3 regions of the Arthrobacter sp. CJ23 genome follow, and region 3 is predicted to be linked to each of the others. Evidence: riboswitches for the same ligand, from Rfam matches in the RefSeq annotation. Region 3 holds a riboswitch; each other region holds the start of a gene.
The links. Region 3 has a riboswitch for cyclic di-AMP ahead of NVV90_RS04345 (M23 family metallopeptidase). Riboswitches for the same ligand answer to the same signal wherever they lie in the genome.
Positions count from the first base shown of each region.

Region 1 (7,235 bases), 1.0 Mb from region 3:
GTGGAACACGTCGAGGACCGAGGGCACATTCGCCAGGACCTCTACCCGGGGGCCCGCAAGTGCAAGGACCGAAGGCACGGGACGGCGCCCTGCGATCACAAACCTGGCCTCCGGAACCTGCTGCCACACCAGCGGAGCGATCTTGCCGATCAGGACGGTCGCGCTGTCAATATTGGGACCGTAGTTGAGGCTGCCCACAAAGCACACCACGGGGACGTCCCGCGTGGTGCCTGTGCGAAATGACTGTTCGGCGCCGTTGGGGATGTGTCCGACCGACCGCCCCAGCCGTTCCGACCATGCGAGGGCATCCTGGGCGCCCACGGCGAGGAGCCGCGCCCGCGACGGCAGGCGCCGTTCGGCCAGCAGGGCCAGGATTTCCCGGGCGCGGTAGGCGGGCCGCAGTGTCCGCGCAATGGCAGTGTCCATCGCGGCCCGGATCGACCAGGGATCCACCGTCTGCAAAACCAGCGGTCCGCTGACGGAATGTGCCAGAAACAGGGCATGAGGGCCGTGGATCAGGGTGGCATCATGTTGCGCCGACAGCTCCGAGGCGGAGGCAAGGGCTGCGGCGGTGGAACGTTCGTGCTTTCCCAGACCATTGAGGCCAAAGCCTGACAGCAGGGTGGCCCAGATCCGCTTCCGGGTGGCCAGCACGTGCACGGCATCGCAGCGGTTGCGGATTTCGGCCGGCACATCCACCGGTCCGGCGAAGGTCAGAAGCGTCACGGCCACGTTCCCGGGCAGATTCCGCAGGAGCTCGAAAGGAATCATGGAGCTGCCGTCACCCAGCATGGGGTCCCGGTTGGGCACGCTTTCTGTGATGTACAGAAGCTTCATTGCAGGATTCTACGTGATGCGGCTCACGCAAAGGAGGGGTCGACGGCGGTTCTCACCGCCGTCGACCCCTGCCTTCAAGCCTGCTGCTTACTTCCAGGCCCGTACGTAATCAACCTGGACCTGGGACGCGGCACCGTAGGCGGCCGGGCTGCTTCCCGACGCCCCGACGTTGAGGATGATGTACTGCGGTGCGCCGCCGTCGTCAGTGGCGTAGGACTTCACCTTCACGCCGTCGAAGTAGACGTCAGCGGAGTTGGCCATCCGGTGAAGGCCGAAGGTGTGGAAGTTGTTGGACCAGTCCCCGGGGACTGTCCCCTGGTTGTGGGCGCCCGACGTTGAGTGGTAGTTCACCGTCATCTTGCCGCTGAGGACCTCGGCGATGTCATTTTCGCCGTTTGCGGGCCATGACTGGCCGTTTGTCCAGAACGCGGGCCAGTTGTAGAGGTTGGTGCCATCACCGGGGAAGCGGATACGCGCCTCGACATAGCCGGTGGTGAACTCGTAGCCGGTGCCAGCTCCGCCGCGCGGGTTGGTCGAAACCAGCGAACCGGAGGTTGACGAGTTCAGGGACAGGACAAGGTTGCCACCGGTGACGGCGACGTTGCTGGGGCTCGTGGTGACCTTGTTCATGGTTCCGCATGTGGGGGAGAACCAGCAGTTGGACCACTTGTTGGTGTCCAGCGAAGTGCCGCTGAATTCATCGGCAAACGCCATCGTCCAGGCCCCGGGAACCCCCACGGGCATGGGCGTCGACGAGGTGACCGGGAGCGCGGGTGCTGGTGCGGCCGTGGTGGTCTGGGTAGCGGTCGGCGTCGACGACGGCGAGGGTGCCGGTGCTGGCGCGGTTGCGGTGGGGGAGGGGGCCTCCGTGGTGGGCGCGGGGGCCGCCGTGGCAGTGGCCGTAGGGGCCGGTGCCACGGTTGTCGGTGCCAGTGCCTGTGCGTTCTTCGCCCGGCCCGGCGCGCGGTCGGACTTGCCTGAGGTGCTGGAGGCCAGGCTCAGGTCACTCGAGGCTGTGGACTGGTCGAAGGCCTGGCTGAACGCGGTGCTGCCCAGCAGGGCAGCCACCACGGCTGCCGACAACACCATGTTTCGTGGGCGCTTGGCCTGGCGGGCGACCCTGCTGAGCAGGGACCTGCCCTCTGTGGCCGGGGTGGAATTGCTTGCTTTGTGGCGCGCTTCAGGGCGCGACTGATCCTTGGAAGACATGGTCGTATACCTCTCAACGCCTGCGGAGTTAGCTGTCGGATTCGGATGAGGTCATCCGGCCGCGCGCGTAGCGCTGCGGCTTCACCCCTAGGGCCGGCATGGAAGCCATGGCCCGGAGACTCTGGGTCCCCCGTCTCTGCCACAAAGTAGTGGAATCCGGGCAGTGGCAGAGCTTGGCGTCTGCCCGGAGGTGGGCCGGAACGGTCGGCCCATTTGATCGACCGTACAGCATGCCGCCGGATTAATCACAATTAGGTAACGGAAATTACGGCGGCGGAGCGCCTCCTTGCGCGCCGCGGCTTCGCTGGTGTTGGCCGCGGCCGGAGGTGCCCGCGTCCCGAAAGACTCGTTTCGGGTCTATTTCAGAGTTGCCTAATGAGCAATATCTGATCCCTATTGCTATCCTATTTTGTGCATTGCGTGGATTTTGGGCGCGCCTGACTGTTCGATTGCACAACCTTGGACCCCTTGCGCCCGGGCTAGGGTGAAAACCCTGTGGCCCGACGCACATCACGCCCTGGCCCTCCCCCCAACTCCAAAGGACGGCGCCCCCACCATGCACGCTGACCAACAGCTTTCGAAGTCACTGAAACCACGGCACCTGTCCATGATCGCCATCGCCGGCGTCATCGGCGCGGGCCTGTTCGTGGGTTCCGGCGCGGCCATCCAGCAGGCCGGCCCTGGCATCCTTCTCGCCTACATGGCGGCGGGCCTGGTGGTCATCCTGGTCATGCGGATGCTCGGCGAAATGGCCGCCGCCAACCCGGAAACCGGGTCCTTCTCCACCTATGCGGACAAGGCGCTGGGCCGCTGGGCCGGCTTCAGCATCGGCTGGCTGTACGCCTGGTTCTGGATCATCGTCCTCGGCATCGAGGCGACGGCCGGGGCCGCGATCATCCACCGCTGGGTTCCGGGAATCGACCAATGGGTGGGCGCGCTGGTCCTCATGGTGCTGCTGACCCTCACCAACCTGGGCTCCGTGAAGTCCTACGGCGAGTTCGAGTTCTGGTTTGCCTCCATCAAGGTCGCCGCGATCGTGATCTTCCTGGTTGCAGGCATCGCCGCCATCATGGGCCTGATCCCGGGCGTCCCCGCCCCAGGCGTCACCAACCTGCTGGAGCAGGGCGGCTTCATGCCCAATGGCCCCGGCGCAGTCCTGGCCGGAATCCTGGTTGTGGTCTTCGCGTTCTTCGGCGCCGAAATCGCCACCATTGCCGCCGGCGAATCCGAAAACCCGGTGGACGCCGTCAAGAAGGCCGTGAAGTCCACGGTGTGGCGCATCCTGGTCTTCTACATCGGCTCCATCGCCATTGTGGTCACCCTCCTGCCGTGGAACAGCGCCAACGTGGCCAAGAGCCCGTACGTTGCCGTGATCGAGCTCTACGGCATCCCGGGCGCCGGCACCATCATGGACATTGTTGTCCTGACCTCCGTGCTCTCCTGCCTGAACTCCGGCCTCTACACGGCCAGCCGCATGCTGTTCTCCCTGTCCCAGCGCGGCGACGCCCCCAAATCGTGGATGAAGATCTCCAAGCGGGGCGTGCCGGCGGCAGCAGTGCTGGCCTCCACCGTGGTTGGCTTCATCACGGTTGGCCTGAACTACATCGCACCGGACACCGTGTTCCTGTTCCTGGTCAACACCTCCGGCGCCATCGCCCTGTTCGTGTGGCTCGTCATTGCCGCATCCCAGCTGATCCTGCGCCGCCGCATGGGTGCCGCGGCCAAGGACCTCGCCCTGAAGATGTGGTTCTTCCCCTACCTGACCTGGCTGGCGATCATCAGCATCATCGCCCTCCTGGTCGGAATGGTCATCCTGGAATCCACCCGCGAATCCCTGATCTTGTCGCTGGCCCTGGCCGCCGTCGTGGTCGGAATCGGCGTGTGGCGCTACCGCAAGGGCCGCGCCGTCGCCCTCCCGGCGACTCCAGCCGCCGAGGACGCCGAGCTCGAAAGCGTTGACGCCGGCCCGGCGTCGTAAGCGTCCTTAGCGTCCGGGCAACTGCCGTCAGCGCACGACGGCGGTTGCCCCGTCCGCGTTTAAGGAACCTGCACCGGAAGGCAGGTGAACGGCGAGCCTATACGGCCAGCCCGATCACCAGGTTGATGGTTGCCGCCAAGATGACCGTGCCGAACAGGTAGGACAGCAGGCTGTGTTTGAGGGCCTCGGCGCGGATCCCGTGGTTCTCCAGGTTGGTGTCCGATACCTGGTAGGTCATCCCCAGGCTCGTGGCCAGGTACGCGAAGTCCGTGTACTGCGGCGGGCGCTCCTGGTTGAAGCTGATGCCGCCCACCTCGCCGCCCGCGGCCTCGCCCGTGCCGTAGTAGAGCTCCGCGTAGCGCAGCGTGAAGAGGGTCTGTACGAGCATCCACGAGAGCGCCACGCACGCCAGCGCCAGTGCGCCCGACACGAGCCGCGTGCCCTGCGTTCCGCTCCCATGGGAGCCGACCACTACGGCGGCCACCGCGGCGAGGCTGGCCAGGTTTGCGATGAGGATCAGCACGTCGGTGGCGCCGCGGGAGGGGTCCTCGGCGGTGGCGTGCAGACGGGTCTGTTCCGGATCCATCCGGCCCACCACCAGCCACACCCAGGCGACGTAGACGACCGCGGCCACGGCCCAGCCGACGGCGGGGGCTGCGAGCCAGCCGCCGCCCAGGCCTGTGGCTACGGCGGCCGCTGCGCCCGCCAGGACCATGACCACAAAGCGCAGCCGGCTGCGCCTGACCCTTGCCTGTTTCATGTCCTCACCCTTCCAGGTCCTGGCCGCCGCCCTTCTTGCGGGCTTGCAGGATGCCGTCGCGGACGCCGGAGCGGACCACGAAATACAACGCGTAGAGGAAGATCGCTGCGGAGACGATCGGGATGATGATGCTGTTCAAGGGCGCGGCGTCCATGGGGCCTACCCTAGCCAAGAACGACGCCGGCGCTCCGGTGCCGTTCCGGGCGGCGGTCCGTGGGGGCTGCTGGCCTTGCTATTGGCCTGCGATTTCCCGGAGCGCCTCAAGGTGGACCGCCCAGGCCTTCCTGCCGCCGGGGCTCAGCTTGAGTGATGTCCTCGGCAGCTTGCCCACGAAGCTCTTCCTGACCTCCACGAAACCGGCTGCCTCCAGGATGGAGATCTGTTTGCTCAGGGTTGAGTCGTTGACCTGAACGGCTTCCTTGAGGTCCTTGAAATCCAGCGACTCCGCAGCTGCAAGACCAGCCACGATCGAGAACCGGACCGGGTGCGTCAAGGAATCCGCGAGACGATGCCGGGGATGCTCGGGGACCGTCATGCCTTCGCCTCACGCCAAGCGCACGAGACTGTCACCACGAGGATCAGAACAGAGCCGATGCAGGTCCCAATGATGTTCTGGCCCTGGGACAGGGAGGCCAGGACCACGGCGATGACGTAAGTGATCGACCAAAGCCATAGGTACAAGCCCCAGCGCTTCTTGAAGCCGGCCTTGGAAGAGCGGGCGAAGGTGGCGAGGAACGTCACCAAAAGGATGTTCCAGACCATCATGGCCAACATGCTGACCAAATACGGGACTCCGGTGGTCAAGCCCATCGCAAGTGTCCCCAGTGAGGTCGAGGCCCCAAAGGCCACCATGAACGCCGTGTGAGGCCAGCTGACGGAGGCTGTCGCGGCGGAGCCGACAGCTTGTGCCCGCTCCAGCAGTGCAATGGCTTCTTCGGGTGTTGGTTTGGAAAGCGGTGCTGCCTTCATGGTCTCCCCCTGTTGGTGTTTGCTCGATCAGCCTAGAAAGTACTTTCCAATTTGGCAACTACTTTCCTGGGGGAGCCTTGGCGAAGTCACGCCTGCCGCACAGGAATCCATGATTCTGCGCTCCCCGTGCTAGTGTCTTTGTCGCTGTTGAGGAGAAAAACGAAACGCCGATTGTTCGGTGCTTTTCTCCGAATCACCCTGCGCGGGTGGCGGAATGGCAGACGCGCTAGCTTGAGGTGCTAGTCCTCGAAAGGGGGTGGGGGTTCAAGTCCCCCTCCGCGCACAGGAAACCCCTGGAAGGTCCATGATCTTCCAGGGGTTTTGTCGTGTGTGGGCCCGGGTGCTCGTCTGGCCGGTCATGGTCCCGGTTTTGCTGCCGCCATCCCGGTTTTCCACATACGCGAACCCGCCTGTTCTGCCCCGCAAACCCGCCGAATAGCATTGGACACAGGAGATGGACTAAGATATTGAAGTCTGTGCTACGCCCCGCTGCCGAATTTCCGGTGGCGGGCGGACCCACGGCATCGCAAATGAACCTCCTGTTACGGAAATACCGTAACCGCTTAGCCCAAAGGAGGTGGGTTCACATATGCGTCCTTACGAATTGATGGTAATCATCGACCCCGAGGTCGAAGAGCGTACCGTAGAGCCGTCGCTTCAGAAGTTCCTCACCGTCATCACCAACGATGGTGGAACCATCGAAAAGGTTGACATCTGGGGCCGTCGCCGTCTGGCTTACGACATCAAGAAGAAGTCCGAAGGTATCTACGCCGTGGTGAACTTCACCGCTGCACCGGCTACCGCCAAGGAACTTGACCGCCAGTTGTCTCTCAACGAGACCATCATGCGCACCAAGATCATCCGCCCCGAAGACCAGAAGGTCGTTGCTGAGTAATTTCAGCTCCAGGCTTTTCAATCTTTACCCCGCAGGAACGAACAAGGAGGCAGTAGATGGCAGGCGAAACCACTATTACGGTCATCGGTAATCTCACCAATGACCCGGAGCTGCGGTTCACACCGTCTGGCTCGGCAGTAGCGAACTTCACCATCGCTTCTACTCCCCGGACCTTTGACCGCCAGTCCAATGAGTGGAAGGACGGGGAAACCCTGTTCCTCCGCGCATCGGTATGGCGCGAAGCAGCCGAGAACGTGGCCGAATCCCTCACAAAGGGTATGCGCGTCATCGTTTCCGGCCGTTTGAAGAGCCGTTCCTACGAAACGAAGGAAGGCGAAAAGCGCACCGTTATCGAGCTCGAAGTCGATGAAATCGGCCCGAGCCTGCGTTACGCCAATGCCAAGGTCAACCGCACCCAGCGCTCCGGCGCCCAGGGTGGTCAGGGCGGCTTCGGCGGCGGTAACAGCGGTGGCTTCGGAGGCGGCGCTGGTGCAAACCAGGGCGGCAACTCCGGTGGAACCTGGGGCGGCAACCAGCCCGCAGCGCAGGAAGATCCTTGGGCTACGCCCGGGGTCAGCAATGCAGGC
Region 1 is NZ_CP102950.1:4,536,811-4,544,045, reverse strand. It holds gene NVV90_RS20630 (glycosyltransferase) at 1-837, opposite strand, end outside; gene NVV90_RS20625 (glycoside hydrolase family 16 protein) at 925-2,046, opposite strand; cyclic di-AMP (ydaO/yuaA leader) riboswitch at 2,052-2,219, opposite strand; gene NVV90_RS20620 (amino acid permease) at 2,603-4,024, shown strand; gene NVV90_RS20615 (DUF1345 domain-containing protein) at 4,122-4,784, opposite strand; gene NVV90_RS20610 (hypothetical protein) at 4,789-4,938, opposite strand; gene NVV90_RS20605 (transcriptional regulator) at 5,017-5,319, opposite strand; gene NVV90_RS20600 (hypothetical protein) at 5,316-5,753, opposite strand; tRNA gene NVV90_RS20595 (tRNA-Leu) at 5,954-6,036, shown strand; gene rpsF (30S ribosomal protein S6) at 6,343-6,648, shown strand; gene NVV90_RS20585 (single-stranded DNA-binding protein) at 6,705-7,235, shown strand, end outside.
Region 1: another riboswitch for cyclic di-AMP. It lies ahead of NVV90_RS20625 (glycoside hydrolase family 16 protein); the one in region 3 lies ahead of NVV90_RS04345 (M23 family metallopeptidase).

Region 2 (7,235 bases), 180 kb from region 3:
ATGCCGACGACGGCGGTCACCGCCGAGGCCGTCACGCGCGGCAAGCCGGATCCGGAGGGGTACCTCAAAGCCGCGGCGCTGCTGGGCGCCGGACCCGCCGACGTCGTGGTTTTCGAGGACGCGCCGGCGGGCATTGCCGCCGCCCGCGCGGCCGGGATGCGCACCGTTGTGGTGGGCGACGCCGGAGGGGAACTGGAGCCGGGCATGTGGCGGATCCGGGACTACTCAGCCGTCACGGTCACCGCCGTGAAGGACGACGACGGCGGTCACCTCATCAGCCTCGCCATCTGACCCTGTTCCGCCCGTGTGCACGGGAGTAGGCTGTCCGCATGTCTGCGCTGCCGGACGCCTATGGTGCCGCACTGGAACGGGCCATGGCCCACGCCACAGACTGGCTCGCGTCCGTCCCAGAGCGAGCTGTCCGTCCTGAGTCCGACGCCGATCAGGTCGCCGCCAGTCTCCCCCCGCGGCTCCCCGATGGACCCACCGATGCCGCCGACGTGGTTGACGAGCTCGCCGCATTGGCCGAGCCCGGTTTGATGGCGATCCAGTCCGGGCGGTTCTATGGCTGGGTCATGGGCGGGACGCTGCCGGCCGCCATGGCGGCCGACTGGCTGGTCACGGCCTGGGACCAAAACGCCGGCCTGCGTTTCGCGACGCCCGCCGCCGCCGCCATCGAGGAGTCCGCCGCGGCGTGGTTGCTGGACCTTTTGCACCTTCCTGAGGGGTCCGACGTCGGATTCACCACCGGAGCCACTACCGCCAACTTCGTGGGGCTCGCTGCAGGGCGCCAATACCTGATGGATGAAGCCGGCTGGGACCTCGCGGACCTGGGGCTGAACGGCGCGCCGCCAATCACCACGTTTGCCGGCCGGGAACGGCACGCCGCGGTGGACCTGGCCCTGCGGTATCTCGGCTTGGGGTCTTGTGTTCCGGTCCATACGGACCAGCAAGGGCGGATCCTGCCGGCTGCGCTCGCGGACGCCATGGACCAGCAGCCCGGGGCATCCCTGGTGTGCTTGCAGGCGGGAAACCTGCATTCAGGGGCGTTTGATCCTATGGCCGAAGCCGTCGCCGTGGCCCACGATCGCGGTGCCTGGGTGCATGTGGATGGCGCCTTCGGCTTGTGGGCAGCGGTGAGTCCGGAGCTCGGCAAGCATCTGGCAGGAGTGGAGACAGCGGACTCCTGGGCGACGGATGCCCACAAGACCCTCAACGTTCCCTACGACTGTGGGTTGGCGATCGTTTCACGCCCGGATGCCGTGAGGCGGGCATTCAGCGTCCACACCAGCTACTTGATCGCCACCGAGGCCGGGCCCGGAGACCCGTTCGAGAAAGTCCCCGAAATGTCCCGCCGCGCCCGCGGCATCCCGGTCTGGGCTGCCCTCCGGCAGCTGGGACGTTCGGGAACCATCGCCATGGTTGAAGGGCTGGCCCGCAACGCCCGCGCGTTGGCAGAGGGGCTGTCCGGCATTCCAGGGGTGGAGATCCTCAACGACGTCGTCTTCACCCAGGTCTCCGTCAGCTTTGGCAGCGATGAGCGCACGCGGCGCATCACCCAGCGGCTCATGGCGGGAGGCGCGGTGTGGATGTCTGGATCCGAATGGCGGGGGCGGGACATCCTGCGGATCTCGGTGAGCAACTGGTCCACGGACGCCGCCGACGTCGCGCAATCCGTGGAGGCCGTCCGGAGGGCGGCCGAGGCGGAGCCGTAAGCGCGGGAGCGGCCGGCCGGCCATAAGGGACGCTTATCCGTCCACGCAATTTAGGTCTTATCCATGCTTGGCCCTGGCTGCCTAGGCTCGAAGGAAATGTGGCTTCGGCGCCTGCGGGCGCGGCCTGCGGCGCAACAAGCAAGGACAAGAACGAAAATGGACAACAAACTCCCGCCACTCGTAGTCATGGGCGTCTCGGGCTGCGGCAAGTCCACCATCGGAGGGATGCTCGGCGAACGGCTGGGCATCCCGTTTGCCGACGGGGACGACTACCATCCGACCGCGAACAAGGCGAAGATGGCGAACGGCATCCCCCTTGAGGACGAGGACAGACTGCCTTGGCTCGCCGAAATCGGGCGGGCCCTCGCTGACGGATCGGCCATCATCGCGTGTTCTGCCTTGAAGCGCCGGTACCGGGACCTTCTCCGCAGCTACGCGCCCGGCCTGGTATTCGTTTACCTCTCGGGTGACCCCGCGGTTCTTTCCGAGCGGATCAACGGACGTAGCCACGAATACATGCCCAGCAGCCTCCTGCAGTCCCAACTGGCGACGCTCGAAGCCCCCGAATCCGACGAAGCCTTCATCGCCGTGGACATCAGCGCGGAGCCGGACGTCATCGTTGATCAGCTCGTCGTAAGACTGGCAGGCAACTGAGTCCGCGTCCGCCCGCTGCGGAAGCTAAACCGGAAGCTAAGCGGGGCGGAGCGGGCCGCGGGCCAGTGCCGCGCGGAGCTCCGGGACGGGAATGCGGCCGGTGAGCAGATCCCGGGTGAGCCGCACCATGCCGCGCAGGTCCGCCACAGCGGTGCGGACGACGTCGACGTCGGAGTCGTCCGTCCAGTCGACCGGAACCTCGTGCAGCCGCAGGCCGCAGCGCTCGGCCAGCACCAGCAGTTCCGTGTCGAAGAACCACGCGTTGTCCACGGTGTGCGGCAGAATGCAGCGGGCGACGTCGCCGCGAATTGCCTTGAAGGTGCACTGGGCATCGGAGAATCGGGCGCCCATGAGCAAGCTCAAGAGCAGCTTGTAGCTGCGGGAGATGAGCTTGTTCTTGCGGCTGCGGACCACGCGGGAACTGCGGGCCAGCCGCGTGCCGATGGCCACCTCCGAATGGCCGGAGAGCAGTGGTGCCACCAAAGGCGCCAGCGCGGCGAGGTCCGTGGACAGTGCCACGTCCAGGTAGGCCAGGACAGGCGAGGGGGAGGCGAACCAGACCCGGCGCAGCGCGTTGCCGCGGCCCGTTTCCTCGAAGCGCACCACGGAGACTTCAGGGAGTTCCCGTGCCAGGCGTTCGGCAACCGTCAAGGTGCGGTCCGTGCTGGCGATGTCCGCCACGGTGATGCGGAAGCTGTGCGGGAAGGTGCCGAGCAGGTGCCCGTGGAGCTGCCGCAGGCACGCCTCAAGACGGTTCGCATCATTGCACACGGGAATGATGACATCCAGGACGGGCACCACGGAGCGGGTGTCCACGGGTGCAGGCACCGTGCGCGGGGCGTGGTCTGTGATAGTCATGAATCCAGCGTGACGCCGCCAGATTAGCGGGATTTAGGCGCAAGCTGTGCCGTGACTGTGGATCTGCGCCGGGGCCTGTGTCGGTGTGCCGGCGCCTGCCGGATCAACCGGGCCGGGACATGCAGGAAGGCCCGTTCCCCCAGCGAACGGGCCTTCCAAAGTCAGTGCGCAGCGGGCCCGGCCTAGTACCAGTTGTTGGCGTAGTGGAAGCTCAGCGCGGCTGCGGGGGAGCCATAGCGCTCCTTGATGTAGTCCAGGCCCCACTTGATCTGGGTCTTGTAGTTGGTTTCCCAGTCGGCGCCGGCGGAAGCCATCTTGGACGCGGGCAGGGACTGCACGATGCCGTAGGCGCCGCTGGAAGCGTTCGTGGCCGTGGTGCGCCAGTTGGATTCCTTTTCCCAGAGGATGTTCAGGGCGGACATCTGGTCCTGGCCCCAGCCGTAGGATGCCAGCTGGCTGGCGGCGTAGGCCTTGGCGGCTGCGGGGTCATCGACGGCGACCGGAACGGCGGCCTCGGCTGCTGCTGCGGCAGCCGCGGCAGCAGCGGCGTCGGCGGCCTGCTTCGCGGCGGCGTCGGCCGCTGCCTTCTCGGCGGCAGCCTTGTCAGCTGCGGCTTTGTCCGCCGCGGCCTTCGCTGCTGCTGACTTGTCGGCTGCTGCCTTCTCGGCGGCAGCCTTCTTGAGGATGGCCATTTCGGTGTCGAGGCCCGAGACGTTCGCCTGCGCGGTTGCCTGGGTTGCCGAGACGCGGCTGATCTCCGGGGCCTTGAAGGCTGCATCGGCGGCCTGGCCGACGGATGCGGCGCCCAGCAGGGCGGCCACGACGCCTGCCACCACGGACATGCGCTGGGTCTTGCCGCCGCGGGCGGCGTTCTTCAGAACGGCCTGGGACTTGCTCAGAGGGGCGGCGTTTTCGCCGCGGTGGCGCGCTTCAGGGCGCGACTGATCCTTGGAAGACATGGGTGTATACCTCTCGGCGCCTGCGGAGTTAGCTGTCGGATTCGGATGAGGTCATCCGGCCGCACGCGTGGCGTTGCGGCTTCACCCCTAGGGCCTGTATGGAAGCAATGGCCCGGAGACTCTGGGTCCCCCGTCTCTGCCTTGAAGTAGCGGAATCCGGGCAGTGGCAGAGCTCGGCGGCTGCCCGGAGGTGCGCCGGAACGGTCGGCTCACCCATTCGACGGTACAGGAGCCTTCCTCTTAAGTCACATTTAGGTAACGGAGATCACGACGGCGGTGCGTCGCCTTGCGCAATCCGTTGCCGAACGTCGCCCATCACCGATCCGTCGCCCGGCGCTGCAAGCGGTAGCAGTCCGTGACGTGGGGGAAAGCGAGGAGCCCTGTGTGGGGCGAAGCAGCCTTGGCGCCCAATAGCCTGACTTCCGCAAGGATGGCCTGCCGCTCAGGCCGTTGGGAGACGAACGTCCAGGAACTGGCGAGCTGCACCAGTTGATCCACATTCAGCTCGTAGTCGAACGGGAATCGCCGGCGTTCAAAGCCTCCACGGCCGGCAAATGCCGAAGGAACAGAAGCAGTCTGATCCCTTGCGGCACCGCCGGGTTCCACGATTGCGGCCAGGTCCCGTACCCAGGCCTTGGATCGGTCCCAAGTGTGCCACGCCAGGCCGACCATGCCTCCGGGAACCAGGACCCTGTCGCATTCGGCGACGGCTGACGCCGGGTCCACCCAATGCCAGGCCTGAAGACAGACGACGGCGTCAAAGGTGCGGTCGTCCAAAGGCAAACGTTCGGCCGAGCCGAGGCGTGCCGTGATGCGGCCGGCGATGTCGGGTGGAAGCCCAAGACTCGCTGCTTCAAGCACAGAAAGCATGTCCTCCGCGGTATCCATGGCAGTTACGGTGTGGCCCAGGGCCGCGATCGTCCGGCTTCCCAGCCCTGTCCCAGCGCCGAGGTCCAGGACGGAAAGGCGCTCTCCGGGCGCGGGCGAGCCCAGCAGCCAGGAAACGACGTCCTGTCTCCACGGAGGACGGACCTCGTCGTGGAGCAGGGCTCTGCTGCCCTGCCCCGTCCGTCGACTCATTGGCGCGGACCGCCGTCGGCCTTTGCCACCGGCAGCCTGAGCGCGAACTCTGTCCGGCCCGGCCGGGACGTCACTTCTACGCTGCCGCCATGGGCGTGCACGATCGACTCCACGATCGACAGGCCCAGCCCGGACGTCCCCTCGGAACCCGACCTCGCGGCGTCGGCGCGGGCGAAGCGGGAGAAGATCCGGCCCTGGAACTCCGCCGGAATGCCGGGCCCGTTGTCCGTCACGGTGACCACGGCGCTGCCGTCGGCCGAGAGCATGACGCCGGTGACCACCGTGGTGCCGGCCTCGGTGTGCTTGCGTGCGTTGGACAGCAGGTTCGCCAGGACCTGGTGCAGCTGCTTGGCGTCGCCGCGGACGGTCACGGGCTCGTCCGGGAGGTTGAGCTGCCACACATGCTCCGGGGCCATGACTTTCTCGTCGCTGACGGTCTCGATGACCAGCTGTGTGAGGTCCACCTCCGCCAGCTTGAGCGGCTGCCCCTCGTCCAGGCGGGCCAGCAGCAGCAGGTCCTCCACCAGGGCGGTCATGCGCTCGGACTGGCTCTGGACGCGTGCCAGCGACTTCCGTCCGTCATCGGTGAACGTCTCCGTCATGCGCAGCAACTCGGTGTAGCCGCGGATGGCAGTCAGCGGGGTGCGCAACTCGTGGGAGGCATCGGCGACGAACTGGCGCACCTTCGTCTCGCTTTGCTGCCGGGCCTCGAGCGCGTTGGAGACGTTGTTGAGCATCAGGTTCAGGGCATGGCCCACGCTGCCGACCTCCGTGCCCGGGTGGGCCGCCTTCGCCGGAACGCGCACCGCGAGTGCCACCTCACCGGCGTCGAGCGGCAAGCGGGACACCTTGGTGGCCACCTCGGACAGCTGTTCCAGCGGCCGCATGGTCCGCCGGATGATGACGGTCCCGGCGAGCCCGATCAGCACCAGCCCGCCCAGGGAAACGAACACCATGGTCCAGACCAGCGAGGCCTCGGTGCTTTGTTTGTCGGCCAGCGGCAGCCCGGTCACAATGACGTCGCCGTACGGGGTTTCGGTGGCCACCAGGCGGTAGTCGCCGTTGGACAGCGTCCGGTCCGCCGGCCGGTTGTCGCGCGGGAGCTCGAGCAGGACCTGCTTGTCCTCGGCGGAGAGCGTGGCCCGGGTGCCGTCCGAGTCGATGAACCCTGCACTGCTGACGGCGGAACCGAGGATCCGGGCGCTGAGCGTGCCCACACCCTGGCCTTTCGCGTCCAGGGGGTCTGGCCGGCCTGTGGGATTGCCCGACGGCGGCCTGCCGAAGGCCGTGGAGAGTCTCGATTGCTGCGACAACCGGTCGTCGAGTTGGCGCGTGAGGAACGAATCCATCGAGGCATAGCTGAAGAGGCCGATGGCCCCGCAGATCGCCACGAGCAGGGCCATGGCCACAAGCACCAGACGCGTGCGCAGGTGCCAGGTGGACGGGTTCAGCCAGCGCGGGCCATCAGGGCGGGGCACGCCGGAGAGTGTGGACATGCGGCCCGGCCTAGTCGGCGGGCTTGATGACGTAGCCGGCGCCGCGCACGGTGTGGATCATGGGCGGGTGGTTGGCTTCGATCTTCTTGCGCAGGTAGGAGATGTAGAGCTCCACGATGTTGGCCTGCCCGCCGAAGTCGTAGTCCCACACGCGGTCCAGGATCTGGGCCTTGCTGACCACGCGCTTGGGGTTTTCCATGAGGTAGCGCAGCAGCTCGAACTGGGTGGCCGTCAGCGGGATGTCCTCGCCGCCACGCGTGACCTCGCGGGTGTCCACGTTCAGGGTCAGGTCGCCCACCACCAACTCGGCCGTGTCCATCGCGGCCACGCCGGAGCGCTGGACCAGGCGGTGCAGGCGCAGCAGGACTTCCTCCATGCTGAACGGCTTGGTCACGTAGTCGTCCCCTCCGGCGGCCAGGCCTGTGATGCGGTCCTGCACGTCGTCCTTTGCGGTGAGGAACAGCGCAGGCACC
Region 2 is NZ_CP102950.1:762,856-770,090, forward strand. It holds gene NVV90_RS03500 (HAD-IA family hydrolase) at 1-291, shown strand, start outside; gene NVV90_RS03505 (pyridoxal-dependent decarboxylase) at 330-1,715, shown strand; gene NVV90_RS03510 (gluconokinase) at 1,872-2,369, shown strand; gene NVV90_RS03515 (glycosyltransferase) at 2,406-3,227, opposite strand; gene NVV90_RS03520 (hypothetical protein) at 3,410-4,186, opposite strand; cyclic di-AMP (ydaO/yuaA leader) riboswitch at 4,192-4,348, opposite strand; gene NVV90_RS03525 (class I SAM-dependent methyltransferase) at 4,502-5,266, opposite strand; gene NVV90_RS03530 (HAMP domain-containing sensor histidine kinase) at 5,263-6,762, opposite strand; gene NVV90_RS03535 (response regulator transcription factor) at 6,773-7,235, opposite strand, start outside.
Region 2: another riboswitch for cyclic di-AMP. It lies ahead of NVV90_RS03520 (hypothetical protein); the one in region 3 lies ahead of NVV90_RS04345 (M23 family metallopeptidase).

Region 3 (7,235 bases):
CCCCGTTCAGGAGATCCGCGATGGCCGATTCGTCGTCGCTCTGAATGAAGCTGGCGCTGCTGGCCACGCGCAGCCGCCCGTGCCGGGACGCCGTGTCCTGCACCAGATATTCCAACGGCTGCGGAACCTCCGTGGCGGAGTGCTCGCGCAGGAAGGCGAGCAGGGACTCGGCGTCGTGGCCGGCGTCGAGCGCCCGCCGCACTGAGTCCCCGGAGAAGCGGTAGATCGTGGCCGGGCCCTGCCCCTCGGCGTCGGCCATGAGCAGCAGTTTCCCGCTGATTTCCGGCGCCAGGTAGCCCGGTGCCACGGCCGTCAGGTCGGCCTGCAGCAGCACATGGCTGACAGCCGCCGGCAAATGCTCGCCGAGGATTTCCATGGCCTGCTCGGGCTGCCCGGCAGCGAGGGCCGAGCCCAGCTGGGTGAAGGCGCCGGAGCCCATCAGCCCCAACAGTTCGGCCTCCTGCAGGATGCCGCGCACCAGCGAACTGAACCGGCGGGACATCCGGGGCTGGGTCCATTCGGCCCGTTCCATCACGGCGGCGGTGTTCAGGACCGGGGCCCGCCCGTCGGCGGCGCCGGCCTCGACCGTCAGCTCGTCCAGGATTTCCAGAATCCGACGCCGGACCACAGGGGCATCGGGCCGCTGCGCCTCTGCGGACAGGGCGTTGATGGTGGTGCCGGCCGTACCGTGGTGCGTCGCGGAGGTGGACGCCGGGCCAGTGAGCGGCTGGCCCACCAGCGACGGCGCGCGTTCACTGGCAAGCCAGGCATTGACGAGCCACAGCCACTGCTCCTGGCGGGGGAGGCCCAGCCATTCCAGCGACGGCGGCTGCACCCAGGTGGAGGTGTCGACGTCGAGCCGGAGCAGCCCGGACAGGGCACAGATTTCCAGGAGAACGGCCGTCTCGTGCATCCCGTAGCGCATGGCCTCGGCGAGGCGCTTGAGTTCGCGCACACCCACGCCGCCGCTGCGCAGCGTCGCCAGGGGCTGCTCACGGACGGCGGCCAGCAGTTCACCGGTGAGCCGCAGGGTTTCCGCAATGGCACCCATCGCGGCGTTCCGGCGCAGGGCAGCGCTGGTGCTGCCGAGCTCGGGGACGGGCGGGGCCAGGGTGAAATGGTCCACGATGGCGCCCCCGCGCAGGGCAATCCCCACGCTGTGCGGAAGCTCGACATGCGCGGCGTCAAGGGGCACCAGCAGGCCGCGTGCCAGCAGCCAGTCCACCGGTCCGACGTCGGCGTTTTCGTGGACGACGGACGCACGCCGCTGCGCCTGCGGAACGGCGCCCATCGCCCAGCTGCCGAACTTGTCAAGCAGGCCCCTAGTGCGCTCCGGGGCGTGCGCCAGGATCTCCTGCACGCTTTCGGGGCTGGACGTCCAGCGCTGCAAGGCCAGGGCCGCGTCCATCGGGGTGCTGGCGGCGTGGATGCCAGCGCCGCTCTGGTGGAGTTCGGCCACCAGATGGACCACGCGCTGGGCGAACGCGGGCTGCAGCCGGACCAGCTCGGTGTAGCTGCGGCCCAATCCTGCAGGATAGATGCCGATGACGTCCCTGAGGCTGCCCACGGGCAAGTAGAAGCGCTGCCGGGTGGTGCCGTGGGCGGCGGCCCCGGCCGGCGGCTCGGCCCGGTGGACCAGCGCCAGTTCCTGGAGCTTGGCCAGGATCGGTTCGATGGCCGCGATCGTGGCACCGGCAATGACCTTTTTCAGTCCCGCAGCGGAGGCGCTGTGCCCGGTATCGGTGTTGGTGCACAGGTGCAGCGTTTCCAGGACCTGCATCTCGGGTTTGTTGAGCCGTTCCAGGGCCCGCTGCACACTGACGCGGGCACTTGCGCGTGCGGCCAGGGCCGCGAAATCCGGCGCCATTGGCGACATCAGGTCCGGCCGGGCGGCAAACAGGGCCCGCAGCGAGTTGTCGCTGCGTGCCTCCAGTTCCTTGCTGAGCGCGCGTATAAGGGACATCACTCCAACGTTACCGCCACGCGGTCCCCTAAGCCCTTTGTCAGGCTGACGTTATTGTCGTCGCCGGCGCCGCACATCATCCAGGATCAGCACGATCATCAGGATGAACGCGAGCGGCAGTCCGTACAGGGCCGTGGATGTTACCCAGACGGGGGCCGCCCCGCCACCGAAGGCAATCGCCATGACGGCGGCAACAGCCGCCAGCGACAACACCGCGACGACGGCGGCAATGATCATGAGGGGGCGGCGGTAGCCGGTGGATGTCATGCCTCAAACGCTAACAGCCGCGGCCCGCCGGCGTCCGCCGCCGGGTGCCCGTGCCCCCGCTTCCGCGCCGCAAAGCGGGATTACGGGGCAAGGCAGGATAACCTTGAAGGAACAGACCAACACGGACCGAGCTGCCACCCTTGTACCCGCACTACCCTGCGGATGCGGTGGCGGCCCGGCGTGTCTCCCAAGCAAGAACGAAGAAGGTTGATTACGTGCCTACCGGCAAGGTCAAGTGGTATGACAAGGACAAGGGATTCGGATTCCTCGCAGCCGAGGATGGCCAGGAAGTATTCCTGCCCAAGACGTCCCTGCCCGCAGGAGTAACGGAACTGAAGGCCGGCACCCGCGTGGAGTTCGGCGTGGCCGATGGCCGCCGCGGCGCCCAGGCCCTGGGTGTCCGGGTCCTGGAGAAGACGCCGTCCGTTGCCAAGGCCAAGCGTGTGAACGCCAAGGACCTGGCCCCCATGGTGCAGGACCTCGTCACCGTGCTGGACAACCTCTCCGGCTCGCTGTCCGCCGGCAAGTACCCCGAAGGCAACAAGGGCAAGGCCATTGCGATGGCCCTGCGCAAGGTTGCCGACGAGCTGGACGCTTAGGCCTGCCATGACTTCGGAATCCGCAGAGAGCACCCCGGCAGACGCAGCCACCGCAGCAACTGCCCCCGCCGCAGCAGCACAGGCTCCTGACGCCGGGGCCGGCTCTGCGCGGAAGGCCGGTGCCGGCAAGGCCAGCACCGCCAAGGCCAGTGCCGGGAAGAGCAGTGCAGACAAGCCCCGCGCCGGGGTTCCCGTGTGGCGCGTTGGAAAGCCGGACGCCTTCCTGGCGGCCGCCGTCGACGCTGCCCGCGAGGCAGTGGCCACCATTGCCGGGCCCGGCGAGATCGGCGCGCACCTTGCCGCCAAGTCCGAAGGCGACCGCGTGGTCACGCACCTCTTCGAGTCGCGGCTCAGCGGCTACCTCGGCTGGCAGTGGTACGCCGTGGTGACCCGCAATTCGCGCTCCAAGATTGTCACAGTCAGCGAACTCGGACTGCTGCCCTCCGAGGACTCCATCCTGGCCCCGGAATGGATTCCGTGGGCGAAGCGTGTCCGCCCGGAAGACGAGACCCCCGTGGTCGAGGAGTCGGTCGAAGGGCCCGCAGGGGAAGCTGTCGAAGAGATTGCCGCGGAAGCAGCGGATGGCGAAGGGCCCGACGCCGGCGCTGCCGCCGTCGAGCCTGACGACGAAGACTTTGACGAGGACTCTGACGACGAAGACTCCGCTGACGAAGACCCTGACGACGAAGAAGACTTCGACGAGGATGACGACGACGCAGCCGCGGCCGAATAGCAGTTGATGGCTGTGCGGGGTGGGTCTCGTCTGGATCATCCGGGCACGGTGGCTGCGGCTCCGCTTCGACCGCCGGGCCGGCGGACTGCGCTTCTTCCGCGTTGAGTCCCTGGAGCACCCCCCGGAGGCGCTAACGACGACGGCGCCGCCCGGGATTCGCACCCGGACGACGCCGACCAGCCCTGACCGCGGAAGCCCGCGCAGAGCGCTACTTGCGCAGTTCGCCCACCACGTAGTCGATGCTGGCCAGCAGCGCCGAGACATCGTCCGGGTCGATGGCCACGAACGTGGCGATGCGCAGCTGGTTGCGGCCCAGCTTGCGGTACGGCTCGGTGTCCACGATGCCGTTGGCGCGCAGCACCTTGGCGATCGCGGCGGCGTCGATGGAGTCGTCGAAGTCGATGGTGGCGATGACGTTGGAGCGGTCCTCGGCCTTGGCCACGAACGGGGTGGCGTACTCGGAGGCCTCGGCCCAGGAGTAGATCCGGCCGGCGGAGTCAGCGGTGCGTCCGGCGGCGAAGTCCAGTCCGCCGTTGCTGTTGAGCCACTGGACCTGGTTTTCGAGGGTCACCAGGGTGGAGAGCGACGGGGTGTTGTAGGTCTGGTTCAGCTTGGAGTTGTCGATGGCGGTCTGGAGGTCCAGGAAGTCCGGGATCCAGCGGCCGCTTGCCTTGACGCGGGCGGCGCGTTCCAGCGCGGCGGGGGAGAAGAGGCCGATCCACAGCCCGCCGTCGGACGCGAAGTTTTTCTGCGGGGCGAAGTAGTAAACATCGGTCTCGGCAACGTCCACGTCCAGGCCGCCTGCCGCGGAGGTGGCGTCCACCAGGACCAGGGAACCGGCGTCGGCGCCTTCAACCCGCTTGACCGGGGCGGCCACACCGGTGGAGGTTTCGTTCTGCGGCCAGGCGTAGGCGTCCACGCCTGCCTCGGCCTGGGCAACCGGGCGGGTGCCGGGCTCGGACTTGATGATGGAGGAGGCGTCCAGGAACGGAGCTTTGTTGGTGGCCGAAGCGAACTTGGAGCCGAACTCGCCGAAGGACAGGTGCTGGGCCTTCTTTTCCACGAGGCCGAAGGTGGCGACGTCCCAGAAAGCGGTGGATCCGCCGACGCCGAGGACCACTTCGTAGCCTTCGGGGGCGCGGAAGAACTGGCTGAGGCCTTCGCGGACGGAGCCCACGAGGTTCTTGACCGGCGCCTGGCGGTGCGAGGTGCCCAGGATGGTTGCCGATGCGGCGGACAGCGCTTCGATCTGCTCGGGGCGGACCTTGGACGGGCCAGCGCCGAAGCGGCCGTCCTTGGGCAGCAGTGCGGCGGGGATGGTGATGCTGTTGTCGCTCACGTGTGGCTCCAATGGTGAAGTATCGGTCGAGATGGGTCGCGGCAGGTGGCATCGGCTGCCTCTTCGACTCCCCAATTCTGCCTGACGTCGCGGGCGCGCAGGAACCCGCGGTGTCATAGTCCGCCACGTGGAACACCCGATGTCCACAGGGTGGTCAGGCACCCCGGCGAAATTATCCAGACTAATTCTAAATAAGCTAGGCTGGGGGTTGGCGTCCAAGGGGCCCGGGCTGAGTACCGAAGCCCACCGCCGGGACGCGGTACGGTGGAAATTACGCAAATACTGCGTTCGAGGAGCTGAGCTGGATGACGGATCTGATCGATACCACTGAGATGTATCTTCGGACCATTTTGGAGCTTGAAGAAGAGAACATCGTGGCACTGCGTGCACGCATTGCCGAACGGCTGCGCCACTCTGGCCCTACCGTCTCCCAGACCATCGGCCGCATGGAACGCGATGGCCTGGTGGTGGTCAGCAACGACCGCCACCTTGAGCTGACCGAAACGGGCCGCAAACGCGCCACCGAGGTCATGCGCAAGCACCGCCTTGCCGAGCGGCTCCTGGCTGATGTGATCGGCCTGGACTGGGCTTACGTCCACGACGAAGCCTGCCGCTGGGAACACGTGATGAGCGAGCGCGTGGAGCGCCGCCTCTACGAACTCCTGGGCCACCCCACCGAATCCCCCTACGGGAACCCGATTCCCGGCCTCGAGGCGCTGGGCGGAAGCGCGGGCAAACTGTTCTCCGAGGGCGTCATCAACCTGATCGACGCCATGGACGGCTACGCGGCGGATTCCCGCGTGGTGGTCAGCCGGCTTGCCGAGCCCATCCAGGTGGAGCCCGAGCTTCTGGTCCAGCTCGACGAGGGCGGCATCCGCCCCGGCGCCAAGATCTCCCTGGAGCGCGTGGGGGAGTACATCTCCGTCCGCGTGCCCGACATCGAGGGCGCGCTGGAGCTGCCGCCCGAGGTCGCGGCCCACGTCTTCGTTACCGTCAGCTAGGCCGGCCGCCAGGCAGCTGGCCATGCGGGCTGACCCGCCGCGGACGCTGTGGCCCCATGGCAGTGATGCATCACCTGCAGGGGTGTCCGATGTGCGCGCCGAGGCCATGTGACCTGCGGTTTTGCCCGAAAGCTGCTATGGACGGTGTGCTGACGCCGCCTGCCGAAAGATAACGAAATTATTACCGCGCACCTTAATCACCTATAGTTGACTACTAGCGCCGATATCAAAGCGTTACCTGATCTGGAGCCGAGCTCTGCCAGCGGATCAGGTGTGTCACCCACTACTGGCAGAGGCGGAGGAACCACAAGCGGCTGTCTAAAGAAGCAGCCTTGGGGTGAAGTCCGCAGCAGAAGTGCCCACCAACGAAGGTCCCTCCGGGGATACCTCTGTGCCGTGTGTCCTTCGTGCGGACCGGGTCTTTGAACTCTCTGACCCGAATCCGACAGCTAACTTCGCAGGCTATCCAGAGAGGAAACACTTTTGAGCACGCAAAACGTCAGGGGTCGCCGCCGCTCGCCGGATCCCGTTGCTGAGGTGCGGACCGCCAGAGTTGTCTCGGCGCAGGACCGCCCCCGCGACCCGCACCGCGAGGTACGCCGCCGCAAGGGCGCACTGCGCCAGGTGGCCGACTTCGCGGCAGCCAGCGGCGTAGGACAGAAGGCCGGCGTTGCTCTCGCTGCCACCGGACTGGCCCTGACCGTGGCGTTGCCCGCCACAGGCCCCGTGATGGCCACCTCCGAATCGGGCCAGGCCGTGTCGGCCATGTCAGCGGGCAGCCAGCCCGCCGTCTCCGCTGCGGCAACGGCGAAGATCGACTTCAGCCGCGCGGCGGTCGCCACCAAGGCAGACCCGGACGGCAAGCTCAAGCAGCTCCTCAGCGCACAGTCCGCAGGTTCCATCCAGCGTGCTTCCTCCCTGGGCACCCTTGGCAGCCCCCTGGACTCGCTGGTCACCGCTTCGCCCTTCGGCTACCGCATCAGCCCGCTGACTGGCGGCGCCGGCGACTTCCACCGCGGCCAGGACTTCGTGGCCCAGTGCGGCACCCAGGTCCATGCGGCCGCGGCGGGCAAGGTCACGTTTGTTGGCTGGCACCCCTATGGCGGCGGCAACCGGGTGGTAGTGGACCACGGCAACGGCCTGGAGACCACCTACAACCACCTGTCCTCCTTCACTGTCCAGATGGGCCAGACGGTCAACCGCGGCGACGTCGTGGCCCTCAGTGGCACCACCGGCGCCTCCACCGGCTGCCACCTCCACTTCGAGGTCCAGGTCAACGGCGAAGTCGTCGATCCCATGGGTTGGCTGTAACGATTTGAGGGTTGCCTCTCGG
Region 3 is NZ_CP102950.1:945,760-952,994, forward strand. It holds gene NVV90_RS04315 (helicase-associated domain-containing protein) at 1-1,963, opposite strand, end outside; gene NVV90_RS04320 (hypothetical protein) at 2,015-2,230, opposite strand; gene NVV90_RS04325 (cold-shock protein) at 2,446-2,829, shown strand; gene NVV90_RS04330 (DUF3027 domain-containing protein) at 2,837-3,562, shown strand; gene serC (phosphoserine transaminase) at 3,771-4,901, opposite strand; gene NVV90_RS04340 (metal-dependent transcriptional regulator) at 5,207-5,902, shown strand; cyclic di-AMP (ydaO/yuaA leader) riboswitch at 6,140-6,381, shown strand; gene NVV90_RS04345 (M23 family metallopeptidase) at 6,386-7,213, shown strand.